DNA from 3 places in the Mesorhizobium sp. C399B genome. Region 1 is predicted to be linked to each of the others. Evidence: riboswitches for the same ligand, from Rfam matches in the RefSeq annotation. Region 1 holds a riboswitch; each other region holds the start of a gene.
What was found. A riboswitch is a leader RNA that binds a small molecule or an ion and turns the genes downstream of it on or off. The one in region 1 is predicted to bind thiamine pyrophosphate.
Positions count from the first base shown of each region.

Region 2: another riboswitch for thiamine pyrophosphate. It lies ahead of NLY36_RS27565 (YkoF family thiamine/hydroxymethylpyrimidine-binding protein); the one in region 1 lies ahead of thiB (thiamine ABC transporter substrate binding subunit).
Region 3: another riboswitch for thiamine pyrophosphate. It lies ahead of thiC (phosphomethylpyrimidine synthase ThiC); the one in region 1 lies ahead of thiB (thiamine ABC transporter substrate binding subunit).

Region 1 covers NZ_CP100472.1:2,730,932-2,735,683, forward strand. Annotated here, with positions in the region: gene thiP (thiamine/thiamine pyrophosphate ABC transporter permease) at 1-716, opposite strand, end outside; gene thiB (thiamine ABC transporter substrate binding subunit) at 937-1,944, opposite strand; TPP riboswitch at 1,988-2,102, opposite strand; gene NLY36_RS13025 (thiamine diphosphokinase) at 2,264-2,923, shown strand; gene NLY36_RS13030 (ABC-F family ATP-binding cassette domain-containing protein) at 2,925-4,745, shown strand.
Region 2 covers NZ_CP100472.1:5,787,569-5,792,320, reverse strand. Annotated here, with positions in the region: gene NLY36_RS27580 (ABC transporter substrate-binding protein) at 1-595, opposite strand, end outside; gene NLY36_RS27575 (ABC transporter ATP-binding protein) at 592-1,374, opposite strand; gene NLY36_RS27570 (ABC transporter permease) at 1,371-2,213, opposite strand; gene NLY36_RS27565 (YkoF family thiamine/hydroxymethylpyrimidine-binding protein) at 2,469-3,077, opposite strand; TPP riboswitch at 3,068-3,180, opposite strand; gene NLY36_RS27560 (GSU2403 family nucleotidyltransferase fold protein) at 3,433-3,780, shown strand; gene NLY36_RS27555 (hypothetical protein) at 4,046-4,297, shown strand; gene NLY36_RS27550 (DUF2934 domain-containing protein) at 4,454-4,693, opposite strand.
Region 3 covers NZ_CP100472.1:4,548,072-4,552,823, reverse strand. Annotated here, with positions in the region: gene hemA (5-aminolevulinate synthase) at 1-112, shown strand, start outside; gene NLY36_RS21685 (ATP-grasp domain-containing protein) at 683-1,987, shown strand; TPP riboswitch at 2,211-2,327, shown strand; gene thiC (phosphomethylpyrimidine synthase ThiC) at 2,431-4,266, shown strand; gene thiO (glycine oxidase ThiO) at 4,263-4,752, shown strand, end outside.

The sequences.
Region 1 (4,752 bases):
AGCGTCACCGCTCGCGCCGGATCGAAGTCGAAACGCAGCGCCTGATAGATGGCGACTTCCAGCGTCGTCGCCGCCGGCCCGCCGCCGAGGATCAGCACTATGGTGAAGGAGGTGATGCAAAGCATGAAGACAAGCCCGGCGACGCCCGGCAGCGCGGCGCGCAGCACCGGCCACTCGATCAGCCGGAAGGCTGGCCTCGCCCCCATGCCGAGCTGGCTCGCCAGCCGCCATTGATCGGCCGGCACCGTTCCCAGCGCTTCGAGGAACAGCCGGGTGGCCAGCGGCAGGTTGAAGAAGACGTGGGCGACGAGGATGCCCGGCAGCCCATAGATGTCGGGCCAGCTCTGGCCACCGATCGCGGCGAAATAACCGGCGCGGCCATAGAGCGCCAGTATGCCCAGCGCTGCGACAATCGCCGGCAAGGCAAGGGGCACAGTAAACAGCTGCAGGATGAAGCCGCGTCCGAAGAAGCGCGGATGCCGCGACAGCGCCCGGGCGACGAACAGCGCCGGTACGGCGGAAAGCAGCATCGAGAGCGCAGCCTGCCAGAGCGTGAAGCGGACAACGCGCAGGAGATAGAGGTCAAAGGCGGACGCGGCGCCGGAAAGGTCGTGCGCGCCTTCGCGGATAAGGCCGGCGAAGGCGCCACCGATCAGCAGCGCGATTGCCGCAAGCGCGACAATGCCGGCCGTGATGCGGGGGTCAGAGCGTTGCACTCTTTACCGGGCGTCGCGTTCCTTCGCGCCCCCCTCTGTCCTGCCGGACATCTCCCCCACGAGGGGGGAGATTGGCGGTTTTAGCGCTCCGCTCATTCCTGCAGCTTCGGAGATTGGCGAAAGTCAACGTAAAGGCCAATCTCCCCCCTCGTGGGGGAGATGTCCGGCAGGACAGAGGGGGGCGCCGTAGAGCACTCATCTTTTGACTATACAGCCAAATCTACTTGCTCATCACCGCCAGCCATTCATCCACCCAGGCCTTGCGATTTGCCGCGACCTCTTCCGGGCTGAACAGCAAGGTCTTCGCCGGCTTGACCAGCCTATCAAAAGCCGGATTGAGCGGCTTGTCGGTTTTCCCGGCCGGGAACATCCAGTTGGTCTCCGGAATGACATCCTGGAATTTCGGCCCGGTCATGAAGGCCAGGAACTTCGCCGCCAGCGGGTTCTTCGCGCCCGTGGTGGTGATGCCGGCGACCTCGACCTGCAGATACTCGCCTTCCTCGAACGAGGCCGCCTGGTAGCGCCCGGTGTTCTCGGCCACCATGTGGTAGGCCGGCGACGTCGTATAGGAAAGCACCATCGGCGCCTCGCCCTTGGAGAACAGGCCATAGGCCTCGCTCCAGCCCGGCGTCACCGTCAGCACTTTGCCCTTGAGTTTCGCCCAGGCTTCCGGCGCCTTGTCGCCATAGACCGACTTGACCCACAGCAGCAGGCCGAGGCCCGGCGTCGACGTCCTCGGATCCTGGATGACGATCTTGTCGGCGGCATCGCCCTCGACCAGTTCCTTCAGGCTCTTCGGCGGGCTCTTCAGCTTTTCGGTGTCGTAGACGACGGCGAAATAACCATAATCGTAGGGCACGAAAGTGTCGTCGCTCCAGCCGCCCGGCACGTTGTTTTCAGCCACCGCGCCATGTGGGACAAACAGGCCGGAAGCCTTGGCTTCCGCGGTGAGGTTGGTGTCGAGACCAAGCACGATATCGGCCTTGGTCGAGGCACCTTCGAGCTTGACGCGGTTGAGAAGTGCGACGCCGTCGGCGACCGAGACGAAGTCGACGCTGCAGCCACACTCGGCCTCGAATTCCTTCTTCACCTGGGGGCCTGGACCCCAGTCGGCAGTGAAACTCTCATAGGTATAGATCGTGAGTTTTTCCTGCGCGCACGCAGGGCTTGCCAGTAGCGAAACAGCAAGCCCCAGCGCTGGGACAAGACGGGACAAAAAAATGCGCATCGGCGCCTCCTTCATTCGTGTTGAAAGGAATTGAGGCGTCGGGCTGTCCGAAGCGTCTAATCCCTCCGCCGGTACAAACCGGATCAGGTTCAGCGGGTTGGCGAGACTGCCTCTCAGCCGGTCCGCGAAGATCGCGTCCGGCACCCCGTTAGAGCGTTTCGACACATAGGCCCGGCCAAGGTGCCACGCAAGCGGAAGTTTGCCCGAGCATGATCCCGGAAAGTGGAACCGTTTCCGGAAAAAGATCATGCTCCAACAAAGAGTGACGGTGCCGCTCGGCCTTCCGTTTCGTCGGCGGGGCTGGTAAGGGCCAGCGGATATGAGCACATTCACCATCTTGCTTGGCGGCGATCTCGTCCGCACGCCGCGGCTCGACCGCCAGGTCGCGGGCACGCGCGTCATCGCCGCCGACGCCGGCATCGGTCATGCCCGCCTGATCGGCCTGATGCCGGAGCTGTGGGTCGGCGATTTCGATTCTGTGCCGGCGGACCTGCCTGCCGATCTCGCCGCCGTGCCGCGGGAGGTGTTTCCTCCCGAAAAGGACAAGACCGATGGCGAACTGGCGATCGCGGCGGCATTGGAACGCGGCGCCACCAGCCTGGTGCTGGCCGGCGCTTTCGGCGGCAAGCGCGCCGACCACGCCTTCCTCCATCTGGCGCTCAGCCTGCGGCTGGCCGAGGCCGGCACAAAAGTGCTGTTGACCAGCGGAGCGCAGGAAGGCGCCCCTCTGCTGCATGGCAAGGCCGGCTTCGACTATGCCGACGGAACGCTGTTTTCGGTGCTCGGCTTTTCCGATCTTTCGGGCCTCACCGTGTCCGGCGCGAAGTGGCCGCTCGACCATGTCGAGGTCTTGTTCGGCTCGTCGCTGACCATCTCGAACGAGGTCAAGTCCAACACGACCGGGGGCGGCCTCGAAATCGCGCTCGGCCATGGCCGCGCGCTGCTGCTCGCCCACCCCTACCCCTTGCCTGAAAGCTGACATGGCCCCGCCCCTTCTCAACCTCGACGGCATAAGACTGACCTTTGGCGGCACGCCGCTGCTCGATGGCGCCGAACTGACGGCGTCCGCCGGTGACAAGATCGCGCTCGTCGGCCGCAACGGCTCCGGCAAGTCGACGCTCCTGAAGATTGCTGCTGGTCTGATCGAGCCGCAAGACGGCGAGGTCTTCCGCCAGCCTTCGTCAACGGTGCGCTATCTCCCGCAAATGCCCGACATGGACGGCTTTGCCAATGTGCGCGCCTATGTCGAGGCGGGGCTTGGGCCTGCCGACGATCCCTACCGCGCCACATATCTGATGGAGCATCTCGGCCTCGCCGGCACGGAGAACCCCAACGATCTCTCCGGCGGCGAGGCGCGCCGCGCAGCACTTGCCCGCGTCATGGCGCCCGAACCCGATATTCTGCTGCTTGATGAGCCGACGAACCATCTCGATTTGTCGGTCATCGAATGGCTGGAAGAAGAGCTTGTCCGGACGTCTTCGGCGCTGATCGTCATCTCGCACGACCGTCGCTTCCTCGAACGCGTCTCGCGCGCCACTGTCTGGCTCGACCGTGGCCAGACCCGCCGCCTCGACAAGGGCTTTGGCCATTTCGAGGAATGGCGCGACCTTGTGCTGGAAGAGGAAGAGCGCGAACAGCACAAGCTCGGCCGCCAGATCGTGCGCGAGGAGCATTGGCTGCGCTATGGCGTGACGGCTCGCCGCAAACGCAACATGCGCCGCCTGGGCGAACTGCAGACCATGCGCCAGCGTTTTCGCGGCCATCGCGGCGCCGAGGGCTCGGCGACCATGGTGGCCAGCGACGCCGCCGAATCCGGCAAGCTGGTGATCGAGGCCAAGAACATCGAGAAGAGTTTTGGCGACCTGACCGTGGTCAAGGGCTTCTCGACCCGCATCCAGCGCGGCGATCGCGTCGGCCTTGTCGGGCCGAACGGCGCCGGCAAGACGACGCTGTTGAAGATGCTCACCGGCGAGATGAAGCCCGATGCCGGCTCGGTGCGGCTCGGCACCAATCTGGAAATCGCCACGCTCGACCAGAAGCGCGAGGCGGTCGATCCGGCCGAGACCCTGGCGCAGTATCTCACGGACGGGCGCGGCGAAAACCTCGTCATCAATGGCGAGCAGCGCCATGTCGTGTCCTACATGAAGGATTTCCTGTTCAAGCCGGAACAGGCGCGCACCCCGGTGCGCGAGCTGTCCGGCGGCGAACGGGCGCGGCTGCTCCTGGCGCGTGTTCTGGCGCGGCCGGCCAACCTTCTGGTGCTCGACGAGCCGACCAACGATCTCGACATGGAGACGCTGGAACTGTTGCAGGAACTTGTCGCCGGCTTTGCCGGCACGGTCATCCTGGTCAGCCACGACCGCGACTTCCTCGACCGCACCGTCACCAGCATCATCGCCCCGGACGGAGGCGGCCGCTGGATCGAATATGCCGGTGGCTATTCCGACATGCTGGCGCAGCGCGGCGGCACCCGGCTCGACGACCGCAAGGCGCGCGCCAAGGCCGAAGCCAGCGATGCGCCGGCGCCGGGCAAGAGCGAGCCGGCAGCGCCAAAAGGGCCGTCGAAGAAACTGTCGTTCAAGCAGAAATTCGCCCTGGAATCGCTGCCCAAGAAGATCGAGGCGGTAATGGCCTCGATCTCGCGTTTGGAAAACAACATCGCCGATCCCGCCTATTACGAGCGCGACCCGGCCTCGTTCCAAAAGACCATCGCCGCCCTCGACAAGGAACGCGCCACGCTGGCCGCACTCGAGGAAGAGTGGCTGGAACTGGAAATGCTGCGTGAGGAGATGGAGGGGTAGCATTGCC
Region 2 (4,752 bases), 3.1 Mb from region 1:
GCTGCCTGACGCCTTTCAGCTCGGCAGCGACGCCTTCCCAGGTCGAGACCTCCAGCGTGAAGTCGACCGAGCCGTTGGCCAGCGCCTCATAGGCCGAGGTGCCTAATGTCACCGTCTCGAAAACGCCCTTGCCGCCATCGTGGCGGATGATGGTCGAGATCAGCGTGTTTTCCCAGGCGCTGCCGAAGCCGCCATAGGTCAGACCGTCGAGATTCCTGGGACTCTTGATCTCGCCGCGATCCGCGTTGAAGACCAACCGGCCGGTCTCCTGCTGGACCACGGCGTAGACCGCCTTGAGATCGGCGCCGGCAGCCCGCTGGGTGAACAGGCCGACGCCGGCAATGCCGAAATCGGCGATGCGGTTGGCGACCAGCGTGCCGCCGCCAGTATCGCCATAGGGCAGGATCTCAACATCGAGCCCGACCTCGTGGTAGAACCCTTTGTCGCGGGCAACGAACAGGCCGACATGGTTGGTGTTGACCGTCCAGTCGAGCGCGACGGTGATTTTTTGCGTAGCCGCATGAGCGCGAGAGGCAAGCGGCAGTCCGGCAGCCAGCGTCAGCAGCAAAGCCTGCCGGCGTGTGAATTCGGTCATGAAAAACTCCTTTGAGCGGTCTGCGGGAACGAGGGCCGGTCAGTCCCGGGATTGAGCAGCGTGTCGAGGATGTCGGCTTCGAGCGCGGCGGCCTGGCGCGCGGCATCGCTGCCGGTGGTGCGCGGGCGCGGCAGCGGCACGGCAATCTCGCCGATGATGCGGGCCGGCCGCGCCGACATCAGATAGATGCGATCGGAGAGGTAGACGGCTTCGCGCACGTCATGGGTGATCAGCAGCGCCGTCCAGCGTTGGCGCTGCCACATGCCTTCCAGCCAGCGCTGCATACCCGCGCGGGTCAGTGCATCCAGCGCGCCAAAGGGCTCGTCGAGCAGCAGCATGTCGCGCTGCTGCACCACGGTGCGCAAAAGGGCGGCGCGCTGGCGCATGCCGCCGGAAAGCTCGGCCGGCCAGGCGCGCTCGAAACCGGCAAGGCCGAACTCAGCGAACAACGGCGCGACGCGTTCGCGCGCCGCCTTGCGGCCAAGACCCTGCACTTCCAGCCCCAGCGTCACATTGTCGATGACGCGCCGCCACGGCATCAGCGCGTCGCGCTGCGGCATGAAGGCGAAGGGGCTGCCCTGCAATGGCGCGCCGTCGAAGCGCATGTCGCCCTCGCCTTTCAGCGCGCCGGTCAGCAACTGGAACAGCGTCGACTTGCCGGCGCCGGAAGGGCCGAGGATGGAGACGAACTCGCCGGCCGCGACATGAAGCGAAATGCCGGCGAGCACCTCAAGCGCGCCGAAGTTCTTCCTGATGTCCCGGAGTTCGAGCCGCGTCATTGACGGTTCTCTTCTGCAGCTTCAACCTTGCCGTCGCGGCTTTCGCTCCCTGCATTCTCCCAAGGCATGGCGAAGCGCTGGACGAGCACCGCAATGGCGAACAAGACAAGCGTGAGCGCGGCGCTGACGGCGACCGCGGCGAGCACCAGATCGGGCCGAAAGTTGTTCTTGGCATTGAGCATGTAGATGCCCAGCCCCTTCGCCGCCCCCGCATATTCGGCGAAGATCGCGCCGACGACGGCGTAGGTGATGGAGATGCGCAGCCCGGCGAAGAAATAGGGCAGCGCCGAAGGCAGGCGCGCCAGCCAGAAGATGCGCCAGCGCCCTGCCCCCATGGTGGCGAGCATCTGCGAAATCGCCTTGCTGGTCGCGGCAAAACCCTCGACCAGCGCCACCATCATCGGGAAGAAGGTAACGAGCGCCACAAGCAAGATTTTTGGCATCAGCCCGAAGCCGAACCACAGTACGATGAGCGGCGCAATCGCGACCAGCGGCAAGGTCTGGCTGACAATCAGCAGCGGAAACAGCGCGCGGCGCAGCGGGGCCAAGAAATCGACCACCGCCGAAAGCACGAAGGCAGCGACCAACGAGCAGGCGAAGCCGGCTGATGTGGCGCGGATGGTGGGCAGCGTGTTGTCGGCAAGGGCAGCGCGATGCTCCCAGGCCTGCTGCAGCACGCGCGACGGCGCCGGCAGCATGGTGGGCGCAGCGCCACCATAGCGGGCGTAGAGCTCCCACGCCGCGAGGAGCAGGGCGGAGGCGCAGGCGGCGGGGATGGTCTTGGCGATGGCTGCGGCTAATCTCCCCCCTCGAGGGGGAGATGTCGCCGAAGGCGACAGAGGGGGTCGTCTCGCATAGAGCGCCCACGCCTTGCCGATGCGAAAAGGACGTCGGCGCTCCACGCGCTGGGACCCCCTCTGGCCTGCCGGCCATCTCCTGCTCGAGGGGGGAGATTCGTGGGCATCGCGGTCTTCGCCAATCGCCAATGGCTCCCCTCCTCTCTGTGCTGAGGGGTCAGAGGCATCTCCTCCACGCAATGGGTCAGATAAACCAGCCACGGCAATATCCTCAAGGAACGACGCTTGAGCCGCGGCTCAGACGGCGCTCGGGCTGTTCGCCGAGATCGTGATGTCGAGGGTGACGTGGCCGGCGCCGGGGCCGAAGCGGCAGAAGGCCTCGTTGAGCGTGGCAAACACCGCACCGGCATCGCCACGCAATTTGGTGCAGAAGTTCTTTGAGCGCTCAAAGACGCCGGACTGTTTCAGGAAATCGATGCAGCCGTAGATCTCGTCCATATGGTCGCCCGTGCCCATAACGTAGAGCGAGAACTGCGCCGCCACCGGCTGGCCGGTCGACGGCGTGGCCTGGACAGCGCGGATCGCGGCGATCTTGCGCTCGTCCAGCGGAATGGCGGGGCCGCCGGTCTCGTCGGAGCGGCAGATCGGATCGTCGGGCTCGCCCGGACAGCCGCGCGAGACCGCCGCCGAAAGCACGCAGTGCTTGCCGCTTTTGGCCGCCGCGACGAACAGGTCGCGCATGGCGGGAAACAGCACCTCGGGCGGCCCGACCATAAGGGTCGAGATGTCATCGGTTTCGATCCGCAGCCGGTCGCGCCAGGGATCGAGCGCGCCGAGCGCGCCGAGGATGACGCCGACGAAATCGTCGGTCATGGGATAAAGGGAAATCTGTGCGCCTGAAAACATCGCCCGCCTCGCTCCGCTGGTATTATCCAGATCAGCTTTAGGGTCCGAAGGCTTGCCGCCCTCATCTCAGCCCCGACGATACGGAGCACCCCTGTGGATGGGCGGGTTAAAGCACCGTTCGCGGCATTGGGGAAGCCGTTTGTTGAGGCACTGCGGGAAAGTGTTTTGGGCCAGACGTGCCGGGCGCCCGGGCGTTAACAGACGACTCGTCAGTTCGTTGCGTTATAACGTATCCACGAACTTCTTATAACTGCGTTGAAATTCAAGCTGATAAACGTAATTATAAGAAAACGGCAGAGACTCCGCGCAGCCCTTACGGTTTCTGGATTTCCTTATCCGCGACCCCATCCGGACTGTGCTCCTGCATCGCTCGGGCTTGCCTGTGCTGGTCCCCTCGCCCCAGCGCTACGCCATCCACAAGCTGATCGTCGCCTCGCGACGCGGGCCGAGCGCTGGCGCCAAGCGGGAGAAGGATCTCCATCAAGCGCGCCTGCTGACCCAAGCGCTCGAAGCCACGCGTCGCCAGGACGACCTTGCCTTCGCCTTCATGGAAGCGTGGGAGAAGGGCGAAAACTGGCGCGAGACGATCCGGGGCGGCTTGAACCTGTTCGACGCCGCCACGAGGGAAAACAGTCACACCATCCTGGGGAAATCCCTCCGCGAAATTGGTGCGACTCCTGAAGGATTCACGATGCGGGATTAGCTGAAGCGACCGCTGCTATATTCATTTCCATCGTCCCAACCGTACGAAATTGGCTTGACGCTTATTCGTACATAAAGTACGATATCTCTTTTCGCAGAGAGGAATGTCCTTGAGCACAGCGAACCATGTTGCCTTCGCCGATCTCTCTCGGCCTTTGCTGTCACCCCCGTCGTTGCCGCCGCCTTTGTTGCCGCCGCCTTTATTGCCGCCCCCTTTGTTGCCCTTGTCATTCGATCAGTGCGAACGCCTCGCCGGGGCTTGGCGAATGGCCAGCCAAGACATCGCCGACGACATCCGCTTCATCCGCCAATATCTGAAAGTCGTTGCCGAGAAGGACGAGAGGCTGTCGACCGGCACCCTTGTTCACAGCCGCGCCTATGTCGAGGCCTGCGCCGGCTGGCTGCCACAGACTGTAACGCGCTATCTGCGCCACCTGCGCCAGATCACCGAATGCGAACTGACCATGACAGCTGCCGGCATTCGCTTTGCGCTGTCGAGTTATGCCTGGGAGGCATGAGGGCGCCTGTCGCCAAACACAAGGAATTGCGCTGCCCGTCGCAGGCGCAATTCGTCAGGTTGAGAGGCTCGGGCGCGCCTGAACGGCGGGCGCCAAGGATGGCCCCGGCCAGCGAATTCCGGCCTTGCTTTATTTCGACTGGCCTTATTTCTGGCCTTATTTCGATTTGGCTTTGCCGGACTTTGCGGCGGCAGGCTTCGCCGCCTTTGGCTTGGCGGCTGCCTTGGCGGGCTTGGCGTCAGCTTTCTTCGCCGCCTTTTTGGGCTTGGCGACCGCGCCATCGACTTCAGCCGTGGCCTGCTCCCAGTGTTCCTGATGCGCGCCTTCAGGCCGGCCGGCCTTTTCCCAGATCTCGTGCGCGCGCTGGCGAATGCGGTCCTGTTTGTCGTCCGTCACTTAAGCCTCCGTGGTTGGGTCCGGTCGGTTGGTCCAGATTCCACGAAAACATTAGCCGA
Region 3 (4,752 bases), 1.8 Mb from region 1:
CGAGCGGTTCAGGGTGACGGTTACGCCTGCCCATAGTACGACAGATATTCGGACGTTCGTCGATGCGCTCAGGCAGGTTCTGCTGCGGGACAATCTTGGCAAGGCTGCCTAATGTAAATGCTGGGAACGACAGGGCGCGCAGCCTCAGACCTGATTATATCAGCCGGGCTCGCCGAGGTGGAAGCGGCGGTCAGCGATCCGGTTCTGACGCCCGATCGCATCTTCGAATGTCATCGGAAAGCAGTTCCGTAACCCGCAATGACAGCTTTCGCGATCTTAAATGATGTGACTCCATAATTGAATGGGGCCGTTTGACGGCTCGCAGCTTACACATCGGGCCGGTTCCAGATTCAGGGCTCACCATGAGCCAGTATGACCAGAGCGCATGTTCTTGTGCTGCGAGTTTGATGTGGCTTGGCGTGCCCTACCCGAGGGGCAGGTCACGCCCAGGCCCACGGGATCACACACCAACCCCAGCTAACCTGGTTTGAACGGAGCAAGCCTCCGACGCCGCCCTAATCAACAACGCTGCAACAGATCCTTCAAATCAATTTACAAGATTTTTACAAGCGTCAGTCGTTGACAATGGTACGGCACCGCGAGTCTGAGGTCCGGCACGGCCATAAAAGTGACGCCGGTACCCTCGGACCGCCGCCAGCACGCAACATCGGGATTAACAGCAATGGTAAGAAGAAGAGCGCTCATATTGGTCGAAGGCCATAGGGGTACTGGTCAGCTATACGTCCAAGCGGCTCAGTGTCTTGGTCTTCATCCAATTACTCTGACGGCTGATCCACCTCGGTACGACTATCTTTCGGCGGAAAACGTTGAGGCAATCCGTGTCGACACTGGCAATCTCGAAGCGTTGGTCCGCGAATGTTCGCGGCTGCGTGCTACCCACGACATTGCTGGCATTACTGGCTTTGCCGGGGACCATGAATCGATCTATGCGACAGTTGGCAAGCTTTGCCGGCATTTCGATCTACCGGGACCGAACCCTGAATCGATTGAACGAAGCTGCGACAAATTCAAGCAACGCCAACTCCTCGCGCAGGCCGGCGTTCCAATACCGGCCTATCGGTTGGCAACGAATGCGGCGGAGGTAGAAAGCTCGGCTGCAGAGATCGGCCTGCCCGTGATTCTTAAGCCGGCAGTAGGCAGCGGCAGCATCGGTGTCCGATTGTGCCGCAGCCTCGAAGACGTAGCCGAACATACGACTTATCTATTGGGCGGAAAGCACATATGGCGGTCTACACCGAAAATACTCGTCGAAGAATTCGCACAGGGCCCGTTCTATAGCATTAATGTTATGGGGAATGAGGTCGTTGCGATTTGCGCCAATGACTTTGGTCCCCTCCCCCATTTCGTCATACGTGAGGTGACGTATCCGGCCCTGCTAACCGATCAGGAGCGTGAGCGCATCGCCGATGTTTCGCTGAGCTGTTTGCGGGCTCTCGGCCTTGGCTGGGGGCCAACTAACGTTGAACTCCGGTGCACGAAACGCGGTCCAGTTGTCATTGAAGTCAATCCGCGTCTTAGTGGCGCGCCCGACCCTCAACTGGTCCAGTTAGCTTACGGTGTCGACCTCGTCGCCGAGCACATCAAGCTTGTCATTGGCGAGGAATGGGATCTGCGCAAAAAGCATTCGCATACCGCGGCCGCGCGATTCCTGCTTCCTGATCAAGATGGCACCCTGGACTGGATTGGTGGCGACACTCAGGCAGCTGCTATATCCGGTGTGGCCGAGGTCAAATTGAATGTTGAACCCAAGACACCGATCGTCAGGAAGGGGGATTTCCGAGACTGGATTGGACATGTCATTGCCACTTCACCCAGCCGTGCTGAAACCGAGGGCGCCCTTCAGCGAGCGGTCGCCTTGATCGATTGGTCGATCACCCCTTTTCCGGCGACAATAGGAGGTGATCGAGAGCACGATGTTTGTGGGGCGTTCGGGCGTCCCACCAGTTCTGTTCCGATCAGGCATTGACGGCTTAAGATCCTTGAAACGCAGCAGTTCCGTCTACGTCAATGTCACATCAAGTTTGACGAGGCAAATGCAGCTTTGGCCACACCTGCCCTATCTCCCGCGGAACTTCTCCGCGACCCGTGGCGAGGCCGTCGGCCCAATTTGGCCCCAATTTGATTGCCGCCCACCGCCGCCGCAGGACGAACACGCGCTTGACAAGACAACCCCGGCCCGTTCAACTTGAGGCATTCACCAGGGGAGTCCCGGCAAGGGGCTGAGATACTGCTGGCTTTCGCGGCGCAGTGACCCGTTGAACCTGATCCAGTTCATACTGGCGTAGGGACGGTGCAAGCGCTCTGCGGGAGTTCACGCCCGAGGTCCTGTTTCGGCAGGTCGACAGAAGCGTCTTTTCATCCTTCCGGCACAGAACTGGGTCTCCAATGCATGAGCAAAGGAGCCTCAAGATGAATGCCCTCACCCCAGCCGTCTCAACGGGACCGCTGCCTGCTTCGCGTAAGATCCACAAGCCCGGTGCCATCCACCCGCAGATCCGGGTGCCGATGCGCGAAATCTCCGTCCATCCGACAGCCGGCGAACCGCCCGTCACCGTCTACGACCCGTCGGGCTCCTATACCGATCCGGCTGTCGAAACCAGCATCCAAAAAGGCCTGGCCCGGCTTCGCCACGAATGGATCTTGGCGCGCGGCGATGTCCAGGACTGTGACGGCCGCCACGTCCGGCCGGAGGACAACGGATTCGCGACGGGCGAACGCCTGACGCCAGAATTTCCCATCCGCCACCGACCGCTCAGAGCCAAAGCAGGCAAGGCGGTGACGCAGCTTGCCTATGCACGCGCCGGCATCATCACACCCGAAATGGAGTTCGTCGCCATCCGCGAGAACCTTGGTCGCGAGATCCTGCACGGCAAGGTTGAGCGCGACGGCGAGGCTTTCGGCGCGATGCTGCCCGATTTCGTCACGCCCGAATTCGTCCGCGACGAGGTGGCGCGCGGACGGGCGATCATTCCCGCCAACATCAACCATCCCGAAAGCGAGCCGATGATCATCGGCCGCAATTTCCTGGTGAAGATCAACGCCAATATCGGCAACTCCGCTGTCACCTCCTCGATGGCCGAGGAGGTTGAAAAGATGGTCTGGGCGATTCGCTGGGGCGCCGATACGGTGATGGACCTGTCGACCGGCCGCAACATTCACAACATCCGGGACTGGATCGTGCGCAACGCACCGGTGCCGATCGGCACGGTGCCACTCTACCAGGCGCTCGAGAAGGTTGGCGGCATTGCCGAGGATCTGACCTGGGAGGTGTACCGCGACACGCTGATCGAACAGGCCGAGCAGGGCGTCGACTATTTCACCATCCACGCCGGCGTGCGGCTGCATTATATCCCGCTGACCGTCGACCGGGTCACGGGTATCGTCTCGCGCGGCGGGTCGATCATGGCCAAGTGGTGCCTGCACCATCACCGGGAAAGCTTCCTCTACGAGCATTTCGCGGAAATCTGCGACATCGCCAGAGCCTACGACGTATCCTTTTCGCTCGGCGACGGCCTTCGTCCGGGCTCGATCGCCGATGCCAACGACGCGGCGCAGTTCGCCGAGTTGGAGACGCTCGGCGAGTTGACGCAGATCGCCTGGGCGAAGGATTGCCAGGTGATGATCGAGGGGCCTGGCCACGTGCCGATGCACAAAATCAAGGCGAACATGGACAAGCAACTCGCCGTCTGCGGCGAGGCGCCGTTCTATACGCTTGGACCGCTGACGACCGACATCGCGCCGGGCTATGACCACATCACCTCAGGCATTGGCGCCGCGATGATCGGCTGGTTCGGCACCGCCATGCTCTGCTACGTCACGCCCAAGGAGCATCTCGGCCTTCCCGATCGCAACGACGTCAAGATCGGCGTGATCACCTACAAGATCGCCGCCCACGCCGCCGACCTGGCGAAGGGCCATCCGGCAGCGAAAGTCAGGGATGATGCGCTTTCCCGCGCGCGCTTCGAGTTCCGCTGGGAGGACCAGTTCAACCTGTCGCTCGATCCGGAAACGGCGCGGTCCTTCCACGACCAGACTTTGCCCAAGGAAGCGCACAAGGTGGCGCATTTCTGCTCGATGTGCGGACCGAAATTCTGCTCGATGCGTATCTCTCACGACATCCGTGCCGAGGCGCAGAAAGAGGGCATGGCGGCGATGGCGGCGAAATACCGCGAGGGCGGTGATCTCTACCTGCCGGCGGACGAGACCGGCGCACCGCTCATACCTCAGCCACGTGAGCCATCATGAAGGTCTTGGTCAAAGGAGCGGGCGTTGCTGGCCTCACCGCCGCCTTCGAGTTCGCCGCACGCGGCGCGGCGGTTACCGTTGCCGAGACAAGGCCTGCCCTTGGGGGCAATGCGTCGTGGTTCGCCGGTGGCATGTTGGCGCCGTGGTGCGAGCGTGAAAGCGCCGAGCAGCCGGTGCTGGATCTCGGAAGCGACGCCGCCGACTGGTGGGACGCCGCAACGCCAGGCTTGGTAGCACGACGGGGAACGCTGGTCTTGGCCGCGCCGCGCGATGCGGGCGAGCTCGACCGGTTCGCCAGCCGCACGACGGGCTATCGGCGTGTCGAGGAAGATGAAATTGCGCTCCTGGAACCCGACCTCGCCGGCCGCTTCCGGCGTGGATTGCTCTTCCCCGACGAGGCTCACCTCGACCCACGCCAGGCGATGGCGGCACTTCATGACAAGCTCGCGGCCACGGGGGTCGAGTTCCGCTTCGGCGCCGACGCCC